Regions from separate parts of the Streptomyces bugieae genome, predicted to be linked through region 1. Evidence: riboswitches for the same ligand, from Rfam matches in the RefSeq annotation. Region 1 holds a riboswitch; each other region holds the start of a gene.

Region 1 (5,801 bases):
GGCAGGCGCTGGCGGCGGCCGAGCGGGCCCGGGCCGAGGTGGCGGCGGCGACCGGGGAGGTGCGCGGCCGGCTGGCGGTGGGTGCCATCTCGACCGTGGCGGCCGTCGACCTCGCCCGTGAGCTGGGCGATTTCCGCGGCCGCTATCCACAGGTGCGGGTCGGCCTGCAGATGGAGATGAGCGATCCGCTCATCGAGAAGGTGCGGGAGGGGACGCTGGACGTCGCCTTCGTCGGGCTGGTGCCCGGCGCCCGCCCGTCCGGCGTACGGGAGCGGGTGCTGGCCCGCGGGGAGCTGGTGGCCGTGGTGCCGCCGGGGCATGCGCTGGCGGGGCGGGAGTGGACGACGCTGGCGCGGCTGGCGCGGGAGACCTTCGTGGACTTCACGGCGGGGTCGGCGGCCCGGCGCCAGCGCGACGAGGCGTTCCGGGCGGCGGGGCTGTCGTCGGAGGTGTCCTTCGAGGTGACCACGGTGGAGTTCCTGGCGAAGCTGGTGCGGGCCGGGCTGGGCATCGGCATGGTCCCGGAGGCCATCGCCGCCGAGCTGCCCGGGCTGCACATCGTGCGGGCGCGGCCGGCGCCGGAGCGTACGGAACGGGTGGTGTGGAGCGCCCTGGGGCCGTCACCGGCGGCGGTGGCCTTCCTGGAGGGGCTGGGGGTGGATCCGGGCGGCTCCTGAGGGCGCCGCCGGGTGCCCCGGTGGCGGGCCCGCCGCCCGTGCGCGGGGCGTCTTCCGGGGCGGTTACGGTCAGAGGGTGCACGACGAGCCCCGCCCCACCTCTACGGACCCCACGCCCGCGGACAGCGCTCCGGGCCGCCCCGCGGGCTGCCCGGCCAACCGGCCGGTCCCGCCCGCGCCCGAGCTGTTCACCTGGGAGTTCGCGTCCGATCCGTATCCGGCGTACGCCTGGCTGCGCGAGCACGCGCCGGTGCACCGCACGGCGCTGCCCAGCGGGGTCGAGGCATGGCTGGTGACCCGCTACACCGAGGCGCGGCAGGCGCTGGCCGACGCCCGGCTCTCCAAGAACCCGGTGCACCACAGCGAGTCCGCGCACGGCAAGGGCAAGGTCGGCATCCCGGGCGAGCGCAGCGCCAACCTGATGACGCATCTGCTCAACATCGACCCGCCGGACCACACCCGGCTGCGCCGGCTGGTCAGCAAGGCGTTCACGCCCCGTCGCGTCGCCGAGTTCGCGCCCCGGGTGCAGGAGCTGACCGACCACCTCATCGACGGGTTCGCCGGTCGCGGCGAGGCCGACCTGATCCACGAGTTCGCGTTCCCGCTGCCGATCTACGCGATCTGTGACCTGCTGGGCGTCCCGCGCGAGGACCAGGACGACTTCCGGGACTGGGCGGGCATGATGATCCGCCACGGCGGTGGCCCGCGCGGTGGGGTCGCACGGTCCGTGAAGAAGATGCGCGGCTATCTCGCCGAACTGATCCACCGCAAGCGCGAAACCCTGGAGGGTACCCCCGCCCCGGACGAGGACCTGATCTCCGGGCTGATCCGCGCCTCGGACCACGGCGAGCACCTCACCGAGAACGAGGTCGCCGCGATGGCCTTCATCCTCCTGTTTGCCGGCTTTGAGACGACCGTGAACTTGATCGGTAACGGCACGTACCAGCTGCTCCGGCACCCCGCCCAGCGCGAGCTGCTGCAGAAGTCGCTGGCGGCGGGCGACACCGAGCTGCTGACCACCGGGGTCGAGGAGCTGCTCCGCTTCGACGGCCCCGTGGAGCTGGCGACCTGGCGGTTCGCCACCGAGGAGCTGACCCTCGGGGGGCAGCGGATCGCCGAGGGGGACCCCGTCCTGGTGGTGCTGGCCGCCGCCGACCGCGACCCGGCGCGCTTCCCCGACCCGGACCTGCTCGACCTGACCCGGCGTGACAATCAGCATCTGGGATACGGGCACGGCATCCATTACTGCCTGGGCGCCCCGCTCGCCCGGCTCGAAGGGCAGACCGCGCTCGCCACCCTGCTGACCCGGCTTCCGGACATCCGGCTTGCGGTGGAACCGGCCGAATTGCGGTGGCGTGGCGGGCTCATCATGCGCGGACTGCGGTCGCTGCCGGTGGAGTTCACGTCCGAGCGGCCCTGACCAGCGACGGAGGCCGATGGTGACAGAGCGTCAGGACGTGACCTGCGCGTGATCTTTGCTACACCGACTTGTGACTACCCGTGACCCCGGCTACCTTTCGATCCACGATCGACGGCTCCTCGAACACAGTGCCGAGGAAACCGTCGGATCGCGACAACTCAACCGCCGCGCGAAAGGCATCCGCATGCGTTCCGGGAACGGCCGACACCGTCGCCCCCGTCAAGCACCGGCCATCTTTGTCACGGCGGGAGTGACCGGCTCGGCACTCGCACTGCCTCTGCTCTCCGCCGGTGGCGCCCACGCCGCCGACACCGCGACCTGGGACCGGGTCGCCCAGTGCGAGAGCGGCGGCATCTGGAGCTCGGACACCGGCAACGGTTTCTACGGCGGGCTCCAGCTCACCCAGGACATGTGGGACCGGCACGGCGGCGCGGCCTACGCCTCGCGGCCCGACCTCGCCAGCCGCGCCCAGCAGATCGCGGTGGCCGAGACGATCCTCGACGACCTCGGCCCGGACGCCTGGCCGAGCTGTGCGGTGAACGCCGGTCTGACGAAGGACGGCCGGGTGCCGCGGGTCGACCCGGGCGGCACCAGCACCCCGATACCCGACCCGTCGGACGACGACCGGACCGCCGGCTCCGGCTCCTCCGGTTGGCACGACGGGACGGCCGACGACCCCGGTGGCGACGAGGACGACGGGCCGGCCGGTGACGAGCCGTCGCGGGCCACGCCGTCCCCGTCCACTCCCGACCCCTCGGACTCCGCCGGCACCGGCACGCCGTCCCCCGACCCCGACCGGACCTCCGGCTCGTCCGGGCCGTCCGGCGACGCGACGCCGGGCGACCGGGGCGAGGATCCGTCCGGCACCACCGCCCCCTCCGACGACGGCACCAGCGGCAGCGACGCCAGCGGTACCGGCGACGGCGCCGGTACGGGCAAGGGGGACGGCACGGCCTCCGACGGATCGCAGGGCGGTACGACGACGGACGGCGTGCCGGGCGGTTCGGGCCGGCACCGCGGCGACGCGGACCGGGGCGACGGCGACGGCGGCGACCGGGCCTCCGGCGGGCGGCACGCCTCGCGCGGCGACGACGCGCACCGGACGCCCCCGGCCGAGGGCGACGGGTACACCGTGCAGCCGGGTGACAGCCTGTCAGCGATCGCCCAGGCGCACCGGCTGCCGGGTGGCTGGCCGGCGCTCTACGACCGCAACGAGGACGTCGTCGGCTCCGACGCGGACCTGATCCACCCAGGTCAGCAGCTCGATCTCGGGCAGTCCGCAGGGTAGTTCGCCGGTTTCGGCCCGCTTTGGCGAAAGTGAGACAAGCGTCTCGTTGTGGGGCGGTGGGCCCCGAAGGGTCCACTGCCGTCGCACCGGTCCCCACCTGCGGGTTTGTGACCCCTCCGTGATCAAAAATGGTCAACTCGGTCCAGATGAGGGGGTTTGAACACCCGGGTGGTTCCTGATTACGGTCATCACCGCTCGCCAAAGCGGGCCCCTTCGATCACACGCCGAGTCCTGCCGGTGGTCGGAGGCAGTTGACGCGCAAGCGCCGTAGGCAGGAGCGGGGGAACCAAGGTAGGCGCCGGCCCGGCCCGTGAAAGCGGGTCAGCCGGCTTGGGGTGAAGCCCGGTGCTCATGGCACCGGCCGGGCGACTCACAGTCCGAACCCGACAGCTCACCTCGTAGGCGTCGGTGAGGAAACGAACGAACCATGCTGATCTTCAAGGGCAAGCACCGTCGTCCCTCCAAGGCCGCCCGCGTCGCCACCCTCGCCGGTGTCGCCGGTGCCGCCGTGGCCGTCCCGCTGATGGGCGCCACCTCTGCCTCCGCCGCCTCCGTCGCCACCTGGGACAAGGTCGCCCAGTGCGAGTCCGGCGGCAACTGGTCGATCAACACCGGTAACGGCTACTACGGTGGCCTGCAGTTCTCCAACTCCAGCTGGGCCGCCGCCGGCGGCACCAAGTACGCGCCGCGCGCCGACCTGGCCACCAAGTCCCAGCAGATCGCCGCCGCCGAGAAGCTCCTCGCCCTCCAGGGCCCGGGCGCCTGGTCCTGCGCCGGCGCCGGCGGTCTGACCGCCGGTGGCCCGTCCCCCGACCTGGACAGCAGCACCCCGGTCGCCAAGTCCGCACCGGAGAAGAGCGACGCGGCGGTCAAGCGCACCCCGGCCGCCCCGAAGCACGAGAGCACCCCGGCCGCCCCGAAGAAGAACCAGGGCCACGGCAACTACACCGTCAAGGCCGGCGACACCCTCGCCAAGATCGCCAAGGCGCACGGCACCCACTGGAAGGCCGTCTACGCGGCCAACAAGTCCGTCATCGGCGGCAACCCCAACCTGATCTTCCCGGGTCAGAAGCTCCACGTCTGAGTCGTCCCCGCACCGGGACACCCCTGGTGAGACCGGCCCCGTCCGGCGCGCCCCTCCCCCCGGCGCGCCGCGGCGGGGCTTCTCCGTACCCCGCCGTCCGCGCCGCCGCCGGCCGGACGCTCCGCCGGACTTTCCCCGCTCGGCGAACATTGCGGCAAACATCCCGTGAGCTGGGCCTTTGTGCTGCTTGTGGGGTTATTCCGTCCCACGGAGCGGGCCAAGGGCAGGCGGACCCTCCCCGGGCCGTTAGGCTCGTGCTGCAGAACTCCAGACACCCATGAAGGAGACAACGTGCCGTCCATCGACGTCGTCGTAGCCCGCGAAATTCTCGACTCGCGAGGTAATCCCACGGTCGAGGTCGAGGTCGGCCTCGACGACGGCAGCACCGGCCGTGCCGCCGTGCCGTCCGGCGCCTCGACCGGCGCCTTCGAGGCCATCGAGCTCCGCGACGGCGACCCCAACCGCTACCTCGGCAAGGGCGTGGAGAAGGCCGTCCTGGCCGTCATCGAGCAGATCGGCCCGGAGCTCGTCGGCTACGACGCGACCGAGCAGCGGCTGATCGACCAGGCCATGTTCGACCTGGACGCCACCGACAACAAGGGCTCGCTCGGCGCCAACGCCATCCTCGGCGTCTCCCTCGCCGTCGCGCACGCCGCCTCCGAGGCCAGCGACCTCCCGCTGTTCCGCTACCTGGGCGGCCCGAACGCGCACGTCCTGCCCGTGCCGATGATGAACATCCTGAACGGCGGCTCGCACGCCGACTCCAACGTGGACATCCAGGAGTTCATGATCGCCCCGATCGGCGCGGAGTCCTTCTCCGAGGCCCTGCGCTGGGGCGCCGAGGTCTACCACACCCTCAAGAAGGTCCTGAAGGCCAAGGGCCTGGCCACCGGCCTCGGCGACGAGGGCGGCTTCGCCCCGAACCTGGGCTCCAACCGCGAGGCCCTCGACCTCATCCTCGAGGCCATCAAGGAAGCCGGTTACGCCCCCGGCCAGGACATCGCGCTCGCCCTGGACGTCGCCGCCTCCGAGTTCTACAAGGACGGCAAGTACCAGTTCGAGGGCAAGGACCGCTCGGCCGCCGAGATGACCGAGTACTACGAGGAGCTGGTGGCGGCCTACCCGCTGGTCTCCATCGAGGACCCGCTGTTCGAGGACGACTGGGCCGGCTGGAAGGTCATCACCGACAAGCTCGGCGCCAAGGTCCAGCTGGTCGGCGACGACCTGTTCGTCACCAACCCCGAGCGCCTGGCCCGCGGCATCGAGGAGGGCTCCGCCAACGCCCTCCTGGTCAAGGTCAACCAGATCGGCTCGCTGACCGAGACCCTGGAC
Region 2 (5,801 bases), on a different contig from region 1:
GAGGTGGCGGGCTGGCCGGACCGTTCCGACGAGTCGTTCTTCCCGGCCGGCGCGCTGCTCCTCTTCTTCACCGACGGCGTGACCGAGGCCCGCGACCTGCGCGGCCGCTTCTACGACCCCGCGGACAAGCTCCGCGGCCGGCACTTCCCGGGTCCCGGCGGCCTCCTGGACGCCCTCATCGAGGACGTCGCCCGGCACACCGGCGGCGCCCCGGCGGACGACATGGCCCTGCTGGCGCTGCAGCGGCCGATGGGGGAGTGAGAGCTCGGCGACCTGCGGGGGTACGCGCAAGGCCGCCGACCCGGCGCTCCACAGCGGGCGGACGCTCCGACAAGGGTGTGCCAAAGGACCGTCAGGGGCCCACTACAGCGGGCGGAAGCTCTGTCCATGCGGGCCGGTGAGCGCGACCGGGTGCCCGTCCAGGGCGAGGGTCAGCTGCAGCGGGTCGTCCGGGCGCGGGGTGTGGTGCGCGGGCAGGGGGAGCCACGGCAGCACGGAGTGGTGCTCCTGGGAGACCCAGTGCCCGCCGCCGTCCCGCCCGTCGAGGACCGACCGTACGAGCCGGGCGAACTCCTCGCGCCGGGCGAACGGCAGATAGCTCAGCACGGAGGTGTGGAACACGACCAGGGTCGCCCCGTCCGGTGCCTCGGCCGCCAGCGCGGGCAGTTCGTCGATCAGGTCCCCGCGGACGATCCGCGGTCGCGGCACCGCCCGCACCGCGTCGACGGCCGCGGACAACCGGTCCGCCCGCGCCTCGTCGCCGGGCCATACGAGCGACCGCAGCCAGCGCAGGTCGTCCGGCTCGGCGACCGGGTCGAGCGGTGCGAGATCGATCCCGGCCCGCCAGACGACCTCGGGGAGCCGGGCGGGGACGTGCGCCCGCTGCGCTGCCGGCGCCGGCACCGGCGCCTGCACCTGACAGGGGAAGACCACGGGGCTGTCAAAGGCGCCCACTTCGACGAGCGGGGCGTGCGCTCCGGCGCCGACGACCCGGTGGTGGGCTCCCGTTCCGTGCCCGCCCGGGTGCCCGGGACCCGGCGCGCCCGCGTCCCCGTATCCGTACCTGCCTTCGTACCCGTAGCCGTCTTCGTATCCGGAGCCCTCTTCGTATCCGTATCCATACGCGTACCGATAGCGGTCCGGGTGCAGACACAGCCCGGCCGAGGTGCCGACCTCCAGCAGGGCCAGCGGCTGGGGCAGCCGGGCGAGCAGCGGCAGCAGGGTGGCGCAGCGGGCCGGTTCGTTGGTCTGGGTGCCGCGGCGCAGGATGACGTCCCGCACCTGGTCCCAGTGCCGGATCGTCCATTCGCGCCAGCGGCCGTAGGCCGCCGCGCCGCGCGGGCCCTGCTCCGCGTGCGGGCCGTCGAGATGGCGGACGGCGGCGAGCAGGAGCTGGGGCTGCTGCTTGTCGCCGGCCGGCAGCGACCCCGCCAGCAGCTCGCACAACTCCTGGTCCTGGCCGATCCGTGCGCTCAACTCCTCGTGGGCGTCGGACCGCCCGCGCGCCTCGCGCCAGGAGAACTCCTGGTACCGCCGCGCCACGTCCTGGGCGCTTCCGGTCGTGCCGCCGCGGTGGCCGGGACGGCCGTGCCGCCCGTGACCGGTGTTGCGGAGGCGTTCGGCGGGTCCGGGGTTCTCGGCGTATCCGGGACTTTCGGAGGGTCCGGGGCGCTCGGAGTGTCCAGGGCGCTCGGCGTTGACGACCATGATCCGACGTTACGTCTTCACGTTCCGTAATGGGCAGGCACCCCTCCGCATAACAACTGACGCACAATCATCGAGAGATCGTTTAGACGCGGCACGGGGTGGTGCGGCCAACTCGCCCGATTTATGGCCATGGTGACCGGAAAAGACCACGCCAAAGCTGGTGCGCGAGGCATATGGATTCCCGGGAAGGCTTGGAAAACCGCCGCGATCTCTATTACTGTCCGATAACGCAGCGCGGTCGTCCCAGCCGCCGCAAGAGGCGGCACCGTGCGCCGACGCCGAATCCCGCACGCGCTTTTCACGCACCTCCAGCACCTCGAACTGCACCAAGGGAACCGGGGAACCACCACCTTGGGGTGAATCGGACGCCTTCGCCAGAGGGTGCCCGTAGGAGACCTTCCTGCTCCGAACCCGTCAGCTAACCCGGTAGGCGAGAAGGAAGGAAAGGAGTGCGCCCCCGTGGCGTCCAACAGGCCCGTCCCCGAGGCTCCGTCCACCTACGAGTCCGACGACCGGGGCCCGGGCGCCCCGTACGCGTCGGGAGCTCCCCACGCCTTCGCGGGTCCCGGCGACACCGCTTTCGTCACCGACGCCCGTTTCGCGACGGCCGGCGGGACGAACGGTGACGCCGACGGCCAGTGGGAGGAATGGAACCCCACCGAGGAGTCCGTCCGCCCGGTCCGCGGCAAGCACCGGGTGGCCAAGCAGCGCGGCGGTGGCCTCGCCCGCGGTGGCACGGTCCTGGGCGTCGGCGTCATCGCGGCGGTCGGTGCGGGCGGGATGGCCACGGCCGAGGGCCGGCCGCCGGTGCCGATCTCGATGCCCGACCTCGGCGGAGTGGCCGACGCGGTCGCCGACCACCTCCCGGACGCCGCCTCCCTGCCCGGCGTCGGCGACCTGATATCCGACGGCGGTTCGCACGGCGACGGCGGCGCGCACACCGCTTCCGCCGCCACCTCCGCCGACCCGCTCACCGGCCCGGGCAGAGACACGGACGCCGGATCGAGCTCGGGCACGGGCTCCGACGCGGGTACGGGTACGGACTCCGGCTCCGGCGCGAACGCCGGCGAGGCGCTGCGCAGCCGCATCCTCCAGCAGGCCGACACCCAGCAGGGCGCCGCCGAACAGGAGGCCCGCGAGGCCGCCGAGCAGGCCGCGATCAAGCAGGCCACGACGGACGCCGCCGCGGACCTGAAGGCCGCGGAGAAGGCCGCGGCCGCCAAGAAGGAGGCGGCGGCCGAGGCCCGGCGCAAGGCCGAGGAGGAGGCCCGCCGAAAGGCGGAGGCCGAACGCCTCGCCAAACTGGCGCAGAGCTTCATCACCCCGGTCTCCTCGTACACCCTCACCGCGAGCTTCGGGCAGGCCGGTGACCGCTGGGTCGCGGACCACACCGGCCAGGACTTCGCCGCCCCGACCGGCACACCCGTCAAGGCGGTGCACTCCGGCACCATCACCCAGGCCGGCTGGGCCGGTTCGTACGGCTACCGCATCGTCCTGACCCTCGACGACGGCACCGAGCTCTGGTTCTGCCACCTGTCCTCGATGGTCAAGACCTCGGGCAAGGTCAGCACCGGCGACGTCATCGGCCGGGTCGGCGCCACGGGCAACGTCACCGGCCCCCACCTCCACCTGGAGGTACGCCCCGGCGCCGGCGACCCGATAGACCCGATGCCCTGGCTGCGCGACCACGGCGTCAACGTCTGAACACCTGACGGGCGGGGCGGGGCGGGCGGCCACGGCGCGAGGGTGGCCGCCGTCCGGGGAACCGGAGTATCCGAGGAACGGGAGTATCCGAGGAACGGGAATAACTCCCGTAAGCGGGAATAACCACCCGCCCCGCGACGCTGCCCCCACCATGAGCGCGACAAGCAACAACTCCCGTACGCCCAGGGCCCTGGGCTCGCTGTCCGTCTCCCCCCTCTCCCTCGGGGGCAACGTCTTCGGCTGGACCGCCGATGAGGCCGAGTCGTTCGCCGTACTCGACGCGTACGTGGCGGGCGGTGGCAACTTCATCGACACCGCCGATGTGTACTCGGCCTGGGTGCCCGGCAACAAGGGCGGCGAGTCCGAGGCGGTCCTCGGCAACTGGCTGGCCTCCCGCGGCCATCGCGACGACATCGTCATCGCCACCAAGGTCGGCGCGCACCCCGATTACAAGGGTCTGTCCGCCGCCACCATCAAGTCCGCGGTCGAGGAGTCCCTCACCCGTCTCCGCACGGATTACATCGACCTCTACTACACCCACTACGACGACGAGTCGGTCGAGGTCGGCGAGTTCCTGACCGCCCTGGACGACCTCGTCCGGGCCGGCAAGGTCCGGGAGATCGGCGCCTCCAACATCTCCGCGCAGCGCCTCGCGGAGTCCCTCGCCTTCTCCGACCGCGAGGGCGTGGCCCGTTACGTGGCCCTGCAGCCGCACTACAACCTGGTCTCCCGCGACACGTACGAGGGCGAACTCGCCGACGTGGCCGCGCGCAACGGCGTGTCCGCGGTGCCGTACTACGCCCTGGCCTCCGGCTTCCTGACCGGCAAGTACCGGCCGGGTGCCGCGGTCGACAGCGCCCGGTCCGGGAAGGCCGCGCAGTACCTGTCCACCGACCGTGGCCCCCGCGTCCTGGAGGCCCTCGACACGGTCGCCGCCGCCCATGGCGCCGAGCTCGCCACCGTCGCGCTGGCCTGGCTCGCCGCCCAGCCGACGGTCGCCGCCCCGATCGCCAGCGCCCGCACGACCGCCCAGCTCGCCCCCCTGCTGGCCGTCACCGACCTGACCCTCACCGCCCCCGAACTCACCCTCCTGAACGAGGCGTCGGCGTAGTCCAGGACGCGGGCCCGCCGCACAGGGAAGGAGCGGGGCCCCAGGGCCCCGCTCCCCTCCCACCCGCACCGCAACGCCGCCGGGCGCACTACCCCCGCCGGTCCACCACCGCCCAGGACGCCAGCGCCACCCCACCCGCCACCGCGAACACCGAAGGCCAGGCCCCGATCTTCTTGGCCAACGGATGCGACCCCACGAACGCCGCCACGTAGGCCCCACTCAGCGCCGCCGCCGTCTTACCACCGGCCTTCCGCTGCCACTCCCGAGCCGCCACCGCCCCCGCCGCAGCCAACGCCACACCCCCCAACGGCCGCTTCTTCGTCCACCGAGCCACCCCATAACCCCCGAGCAACCCACTCGCCGCCACCACACTGCTCGGAACGCCGGCCATGCCCACTCCACTCCTCAGAAGAGACACCAGAGAAACCACAGAAGAGACAACTTCTGTGAGCCTACGCCCGGGAGTTCGGCCCACAGCGAGCCGGCGCCACGGTGGATCCACGGGGCGTCGGGTCACTGACATGGTGTTTGCCGGATGCCCGCTCCTGCCTCGCCCGTGCCCGGCTGCGGCCCGGCAGTCAGCCCTGCTCTCCACGCAATGCATGCCGGATGACCTTCGCGATGGCGGTGCCGAGCCCGACCGGTACCGCGTTGCCGATCTGCCGAGCGATCTGCGACTTGCTGCCGAACCAGCGAAAGTTTTGCGGGAACCCCTGGATCAGGGCAGCTTCGAGATGGGTGATCGGCCGATGCTCATCAGGATGCAGATAGCGACCTTTCTCCGGCTTGAAGAACTCCGTCCTGATGGTCACGGATGGCTTTTCCCACACCAGCCGTCCCATGACGTCCCCCGAGCCTGATTGATGGTTCATCCAACTTTCCGTCGAAAGTAGTTTCCCATTGGCCTGTGAGGCATGCGCCAGGTGGTGTCGGTTGCCGCCGCGGGGGATGGCCTTGTAGCGCGCGAGTGACAGAGCTGTTGGATTTCTGCCGATGTGTAGCTGAGACGATCGAAACGGACCGGGCATCATAGCGCGAATACGTTCCATGAAGTCCCGGTCCAGGTGGCCGGTCTCTTCGATTTTGCGGGAGATGCGCACCGAAGCGGGAGTGCCGTCAGCGGTCACATGGGGAAGGTCTGTGGTCGTCACTCTCGGCGTGACGTCTTTGAGGCACTCGGCGAGTGTCACCCAGGGGTTCTGTACCTCGTGACTGTGAACCAGGGGCTCCATGAAGCTGAGCTGGGTGTCCCCTCCGGGTCGAGGCGCAGGGATCGGTG
Region 3 (5,801 bases), on a different contig from region 1:
ACGCCTCACCGGCCCGCGGCGGCGGCTCCACCGCATACATCCACTCGATCTTGCGGCGCAGCTGGGTCAGCAGTGCGGTCAGGCTGGGACTGCCGGCCGCCTGGGCCAGCGTCTCGTGGAACCAGCCGTCGAGTTGGCGCAGGTCGGCGGGGTTGCCGTGGCGGGCCCGCTCGCGGCCGAGCCGTACCAGACCGCGCAGCACCTTCAGATGGGCGGGGGTGCGCCGGGCGGCCGCGCGGGCCGCACCCAGCGGCTCCAGCAGGGCACGGATGTCGAGCAGGTCGGCGGCCTCCTGCTCGGTGGGCTCGGCGACGCAGGCGCCCGCGTGGTGGCGGGTGGTGACGAAGCCCTCCGACTGCAGGGTGCGCAGCGCTTCGCGGACCGGCACTCTGGAGACGCCGTAGCGCGCCGCCAGGATCTCCTCGATCAGCCGGCTCCCCGGCGCCAGTGCACCGGAGATGATGTCCTCGCGAATCGCCGTGCACACCGCATGCGCGGAAATATGGCCTCGCATCGATCGTGCCTCCGCCGTAATCCCCGGAAAACGCCGCCGGTCGGCGGCTTTTCCGAGACTCTATTCGACCGGCACGGTTTTTCCGACGGACTCCGCGTATTCGGCGATATTTTTTGGCCAGCGGGCGCGGGGATGCGGAGGCGTGCGCCGGGGGTGCGGGCGGGGCGGCCGGACGCCGGCTCAGACGTTGACGCCGTGCGACCGCAGATACGCGATCGGGTCGATGTCGGAGCCGTAGTCCGGGCTGGTGCGGGCCTCGAAGTGCAGATGCGGGCCGGTGACGTTGCCGGTGGCCCCGGAGAGGCCGATCTGCTGGCCGGGGGTGACGGTCTGGCCGACCGAGACGCCGATCGACGACAGGTGGCCGTACTGGGTGTACGTGCCGTCGTGCATCTTGATCACGATGTTGTTGCCGTACGAGCCGCCCCAGCCGGCCTCGACGACGGTGCCCGCGCCGACCGCGTGGACGGAGGTCCCGGTGGCGGCGTGGAAGTCGATGCCGGTGTGGCTTCCGGAGGACCACAGGCTGCTGGACGCCTTGTAGCCGGTGGAGACGTAGGAGTCGGCGACGGGGGCGACGAAGGCGTTCAGACGCTTGCGCTCGGCGTCCCGGGCGGCCCGCTCCTTGGCCTCGCGCTCGGCCTTGGCCTTCTTCCTGGCCGCCTCGGCGTGCCGCTCGGCCTCCGCCGCGCGCTTCTTGGCCTCGGCCTCGGCCTTCGCCTGCACGGCGGCGGTCTCGGCGGCGGCCTGCTGGGCGTCGGCCTGGACCTCCAGGCGGTGGGCGAGTTCGTCACCGAGCACGACGGCCTGGGTGAGGCCGGTGTCCTGCGTGCGCGCCGCGTCGGTGGCGGCCAGCGCCGGCGAGGCCAGGGTGCCGACGACGCCGGAGGTCGCGAGGGTGGCTATGCCGGCGAGCTTGCGGGTCGTCCGGGCGCTGCGGCTGGCCCGGCGGTGCTTCCCGGTGGCACGGGTGAACGCCATGTGCTGGCTTGTCCTTTCCTTCCCTCTCGCCTACCGGGTTAGCTGACGGGTTCGGAGCAGGAAGGTCTCCTACGGGCTCCTCCGGAGAGGGGCCCGATTCACCCCAGGGACGTGGGTCCCCGGCTCCCCTGGCTCGCGCCGTACGGGGACTCGGCGATGACTGTCCGGTGCCACTGTTGTGGCGGAGTTGTGACGAACAGCCGGACCGACGCTAATCGGGGCCACTTCGCGGAGCCAAACGGAACCACGATTTTGTGCGGGATCCCACAAGTTCCGACCCAACGAGCCCTTACAAACCGGACATACGACGGACAACCGACGGACTCGGGCGGACAGGTACGGACTCCGGCCGACGAGCGGCGGACATACGACGGCTCCCGCGGTGCGCGAACACCGCGGGAGCCGACCGGTCGTGACGCGTCGTCATGCGCCCTGGGCGGATCAGCCGCTGACGACCTTCACCTCTCCGATGCCCAGCGCCTTGACGGGCTCGGTGATCTGCGCGGCGTCGCCCACCAGGACGGTCACCAGGCGGTCCACCGGGAAGGCGTTGACGGCGGCGGCGGTCGCCTCGACCGTGCCGGTCTCCGCGAGCCGGAGGTACAACTGCGCCTGGAAGTCGTCCGGGAGCTGCTGCTCCACCTGGTCGGCGAGGGTGCCCGCGACGGCCGCCGCGGTCTCGTACTTGAGCGGCGCCACCCCGACGAGGTTCTGCACCGCGACGTCCCGCTCCTCGTCCGTCAGCCCCTCTGCCGCGAGGGTCCGCAGCACCTTCCAGAGGTCCTCCAGCGCGGGCCCGGTGGAGGCGGTGTCCACCGAGCCGCTGATGGCGAGCAGCGCCGCGCCGGTGGTGCCCTCGGGGGACGTGGGGGCCGTGGAGCGCAGTACCTGGCCGAAGGCGCGCACGCCGTAGGTGTAGCCCTTCTCCTCGCGCAGGACGCGGTCCAGACGGGAGGTGAGGGTGCCGCCCAGGCAGTACGTGCCGAGCACCTGGGCCGGCCACACGCGGTCGTGCCGGTCGGCGCCGATCCGGCCGATGAGCAGCTGGGTCTGGACGGCGCCGGGGCGGTCCACGATCACCACGCGGCCGGTGTCGTCGGCGGCGATCGGGGTGGCCTTGACCGGCTCGGCGGTCGAACCGCTCCAGGCGCCGAGGGTGTCGGCGAGCGCCGCGGCCAGGTCGACGCCGGTGAAGTCACCGACGATCACGGCGGTGGCCGTGGCGGGCCGGACGTGGGCGTCGTAGAAGGCGCGCACGGCCGCGGCGTCGATCCGCGCGACGGTCTCCTCGGTGCCCTGACGGGGGCGGGAGATCCGCGCGGTGGCCGGGAACAGCTCCTTGGAGAGCGCCATAGCCGCACGCCGGGCCGGGTTGGCGAGCTCGTGCGGGATCTCGTCGAGGCGGTTGCGGACCAGCCGCTCGATCTCGCTCTCCGGGAACGCGGGGGCGCGCAGCGCATCGGCGAGCAGGCCGAGCGCACGGGTCAGCCGGGACGCCGGGACCTCCAGGGAGACGCGTACGCCGGGGTGGTCGGCGTGCGCGTCCAGGGTGGCGCCGCAACGCTCCAGCTCGGCGGCGAAGCCCTCCGCGTCGTATTTGTCGGTGCCCTCGGACAGGGCGCGCGCCATGATCGTGGCGACGCCGTCCAGGCCCTCGGGCTCGGCGTCCAGCGGGGCGACGAGGTTGATCTCGACCGCGACGACCTGCTGGCCGGGGCGGTGGCTGGTCAGGAGCGTGAGGCCGTTGGGCAGTTGGCTGCGCTCGGGGGCCGGGAAGGCCCACGGCTTGGGCGCGCCGCTCTGGGGCTGCGGGTGGAACTGCATGGTGCTCCCTGCGGAATCCTGGCGGGTGTCGTCGCTCACTGCTCCGTCTCCCCTTCCTCGGCGGCGTTGCCGGCCGGCTCGGTGGGCTCGTAGACGAGCACCGCACGGTTGTCGGGGCGCAACCGGGCCTTGGCGACCGCCTGCACCTCCTCGGGGGTGATGTCCAGGACCCGCTGCACGGCGGTCAGCGCGAGCTGCGGGTCACCGAACAGGACGGCGAACCGGCACAGTTCGTCGGCGCGGCCGCTGACCGTCGCCAGACGGTCCAGCCATTCGCGCTCCAGCTGGGCCTGCGCCCGTTCCATCTCCTCCGGGGTGGGCCCCTCGGCGGCGAACCGCGCCAGCTCGTCGTCGACCGCGCGCTCGATGGCGGGCACCTCCACCCCGGCGGACGTCTTCACGTCCAGCCAGCCCAGGGAGGGCGCACCGGCCAGCCGCAGCAGGCCGAAACCGGCGGCCACGGCGCTGCGGTCGCGACGCACCAGCCGGTTGTACAGGCGGGAGGACTCGCCGCCGCCCAGGACGGTCAGGGCGAGGTCGGCGGCGTCCGCCTCACGGGTGCCGTCGTGCGGCAGGCGGTAGGCCGCCATCAGGGCACGGGAGGGCACCTCCTCCTCGACGACCTCGCGCAGCTCGGTGCCGACCACATCGGGCAGCGTGCCGTCCCGGGGCGGCTGCTTGCCGTCGTGGGAGGGGATCGAGCCGAAGTACTTCTCGATCCAGGCGAGCGTCCGGGCGGGGTCGATGTCGCCGACGACCGACAGGACGGCGTTGTTGGGCGCGTAGTACGTACGGAAGAACGCCCGGGCGTCCTCCAGGGAGGCGGCGTCCAGATCGGCCATCGACCCGATGGGGGTGTGGTGGTACGGATGACCCTCCGGGTACGCCATGGCCGTCAGCTTCTCGAAGGCCGTGCCGTAAGGGACGTTGTCGTAACGCTGGCGGCGCTCGTTCTTGACGACGTCGCGCTGGTTCTCCAGGGATTCCTCGTCGAGTGCGGTCAGCAGCGAGCCCATGCGGTCCGCCTCCAGCCAGAGCGCGAGCTCCAGCTCGTGGGCGGGCATGGTCTCGAAGTAGTTGGTGCGCTCGAAGCTCGTGGTGCCGTTGAGCGAACCGCCGGCGCCCTGCACCAGCTCGAAGTGGCCGTTCCCCTTCACCTGCGCGGAACCCTGGAACATCAGGTGCTCGAAGAGGTGAGCCAGGCCCGTACGGCCCTTGACCTCGTGGCGGGAGCCGACGTCGTACCACAGGCAGACCGCTGCGACCGGGGTCAGGTGGTCTTCGGAGAGCACCACGCGCAGGCCGTTGGCCAGCCGGTGCTCGGTCGCTGTCAGGCCGCCGGAGCCGGCTTGTTCTGTGGCCGTGTGACCCATGGGCATGTACGTCCCTTCGATCGCTTGCGAGGAAGTTCTGTCACTGTATGCAACCGCGTCGGCATCTGGCGAAGTTCCCGCAGGGCCGCCCCCGAACGAGGGCCCGCGCCGGGCCGTCGTGGGGCCGCCCGCAAGCCGTCGTGGGGGCCGCCCACGGGCCGCCGCAGGGGCGGAAGGGGGAGTCGCGGTCGGCGTTGTCAGTGGGGCGGTCCACAATGGTCCGCGTCAGACTCAGAGATACTCGCCGGTTGATCCCCCAGCTGATCGACCCGGCTGATTGACCGACGACGCTCCGGCGCCGTCCCCGACCTCGGCAGTAGACGCAGCAGAAGGAGCCGCAGCCGCGATGGCCCGCCGCAGCACGAAGACCCCGCCGCCGGACGACTTCGAGGAGAGGATCCTCGACATCGACGTCGTCGACGAGATGCAGGGTTCCTTCCTCGAGTACGCGTATTCGGTCATCTACTCGCGCGCCCTGCCGGACGCCCGCGACGGCCTCAAGCCCGTGCACCGCCGCATCCTCTACCAGATGAACGAGATGGGCCTGCGCCCCGACCGCGGCTATGTGAAGTGCGCCCGGGTCGTCGGCGAGGTGATGGGTAAGCTCCACCCGCACGGCGACGCGTCCATCTACGACGCGCTGGTCCGCATGGCGCAGCCGTTCTCGATGCGGCTGCCGCTGGTCGACGGCCACGGCAACTTCGGTTCGCTCGGCAACGACGACCCGCCGGCCGCGATGCGGTACACGGAATGCCGGATGGCGTCCGCGACGTCCCTGATGACCGAGTCGATCGACGAGGACACCGTCGACTTCTCGCCGAACTACGACGGCCAGGAGCGGGAGCCGGTCGCCCTCCCCGCCGCGTATCCGAACCTCCTCGTCAACGGCACCTCCGGCATCGCCGTCGGTATGGCGACGAACATGCCGCCGCACAACCTCGGCGAGGTCATCGCCGCGGCCCGCCACCTGATCAAGCACCCGAACGCCGACCTCGACACCCTGATGCGCTTCGTCCCGGGCCCGGACCTGCCGACCGGCGGCCGGATCGTGGGCCTCGGCGGCATCCGCGACGCCTACGAGAAGGGCCGCGGCACGTTCAAGATCCGTG

What was found. Region 1 has a riboswitch for cyclic di-AMP ahead of V2J85_RS35820 (transglycosylase family protein). Riboswitches for the same ligand answer to the same signal wherever they lie in the genome.
Region 2: it holds a riboswitch for cyclic di-AMP, as region 1 does, so the genes downstream of both, V2J85_RS36455 (M23 family metallopeptidase) here and V2J85_RS35820 (transglycosylase family protein) in region 1, are expected to answer to the same signal.
Region 3: it holds a riboswitch for cyclic di-AMP, as region 1 does, so the genes downstream of both, V2J85_RS25300 (M23 family metallopeptidase) here and V2J85_RS35820 (transglycosylase family protein) in region 1, are expected to answer to the same signal.

Annotation. Positions count from the first base shown of each region.
Region 1 is NZ_JAZBJP010000042.1:34,441-40,241, reverse strand. It holds gene V2J85_RS35835 (LysR family transcriptional regulator) at 1-677, shown strand, start outside; gene V2J85_RS35830 (cytochrome P450 family protein) at 862-2,097, shown strand; gene V2J85_RS35825 (LysM peptidoglycan-binding domain-containing protein) at 2,348-3,385, shown strand; cyclic di-AMP (ydaO/yuaA leader) riboswitch at 3,639-3,805, shown strand; gene V2J85_RS35820 (transglycosylase family protein) at 3,813-4,469, shown strand; gene eno (phosphopyruvate hydratase) at 4,761-5,801, shown strand, end outside.
Region 2 is NZ_JAZBJP010000045.1:19,608-25,408, reverse strand. It holds gene V2J85_RS36465 (PP2C family protein-serine/threonine phosphatase) at 1-261, shown strand, start outside; gene V2J85_RS36460 (DUF2332 domain-containing protein) at 364-1,707, opposite strand; cyclic di-AMP (ydaO/yuaA leader) riboswitch at 2,010-2,155, shown strand; gene V2J85_RS36455 (M23 family metallopeptidase) at 2,167-3,411, shown strand; gene V2J85_RS36450 (aldo/keto reductase) at 3,563-4,522, shown strand; gene V2J85_RS36445 (hypothetical protein) at 4,611-4,913, opposite strand; gene V2J85_RS36440 (DNA cytosine methyltransferase) at 5,101-5,801, opposite strand, start outside.
Region 3 is NZ_JAZBJP010000019.1:28,237-34,037, forward strand. It holds gene V2J85_RS25295 (GntR family transcriptional regulator) at 1-514, opposite strand, end outside; gene V2J85_RS25300 (M23 family metallopeptidase) at 695-1,495, opposite strand; cyclic di-AMP (ydaO/yuaA leader) riboswitch at 1,508-1,661, opposite strand; gene V2J85_RS25305 (M16 family metallopeptidase) at 1,937-3,319, opposite strand; gene V2J85_RS25310 (M16 family metallopeptidase) at 3,355-4,692, opposite strand; gene V2J85_RS25315 (DNA gyrase/topoisomerase IV subunit A) at 5,039-5,801, shown strand, end outside.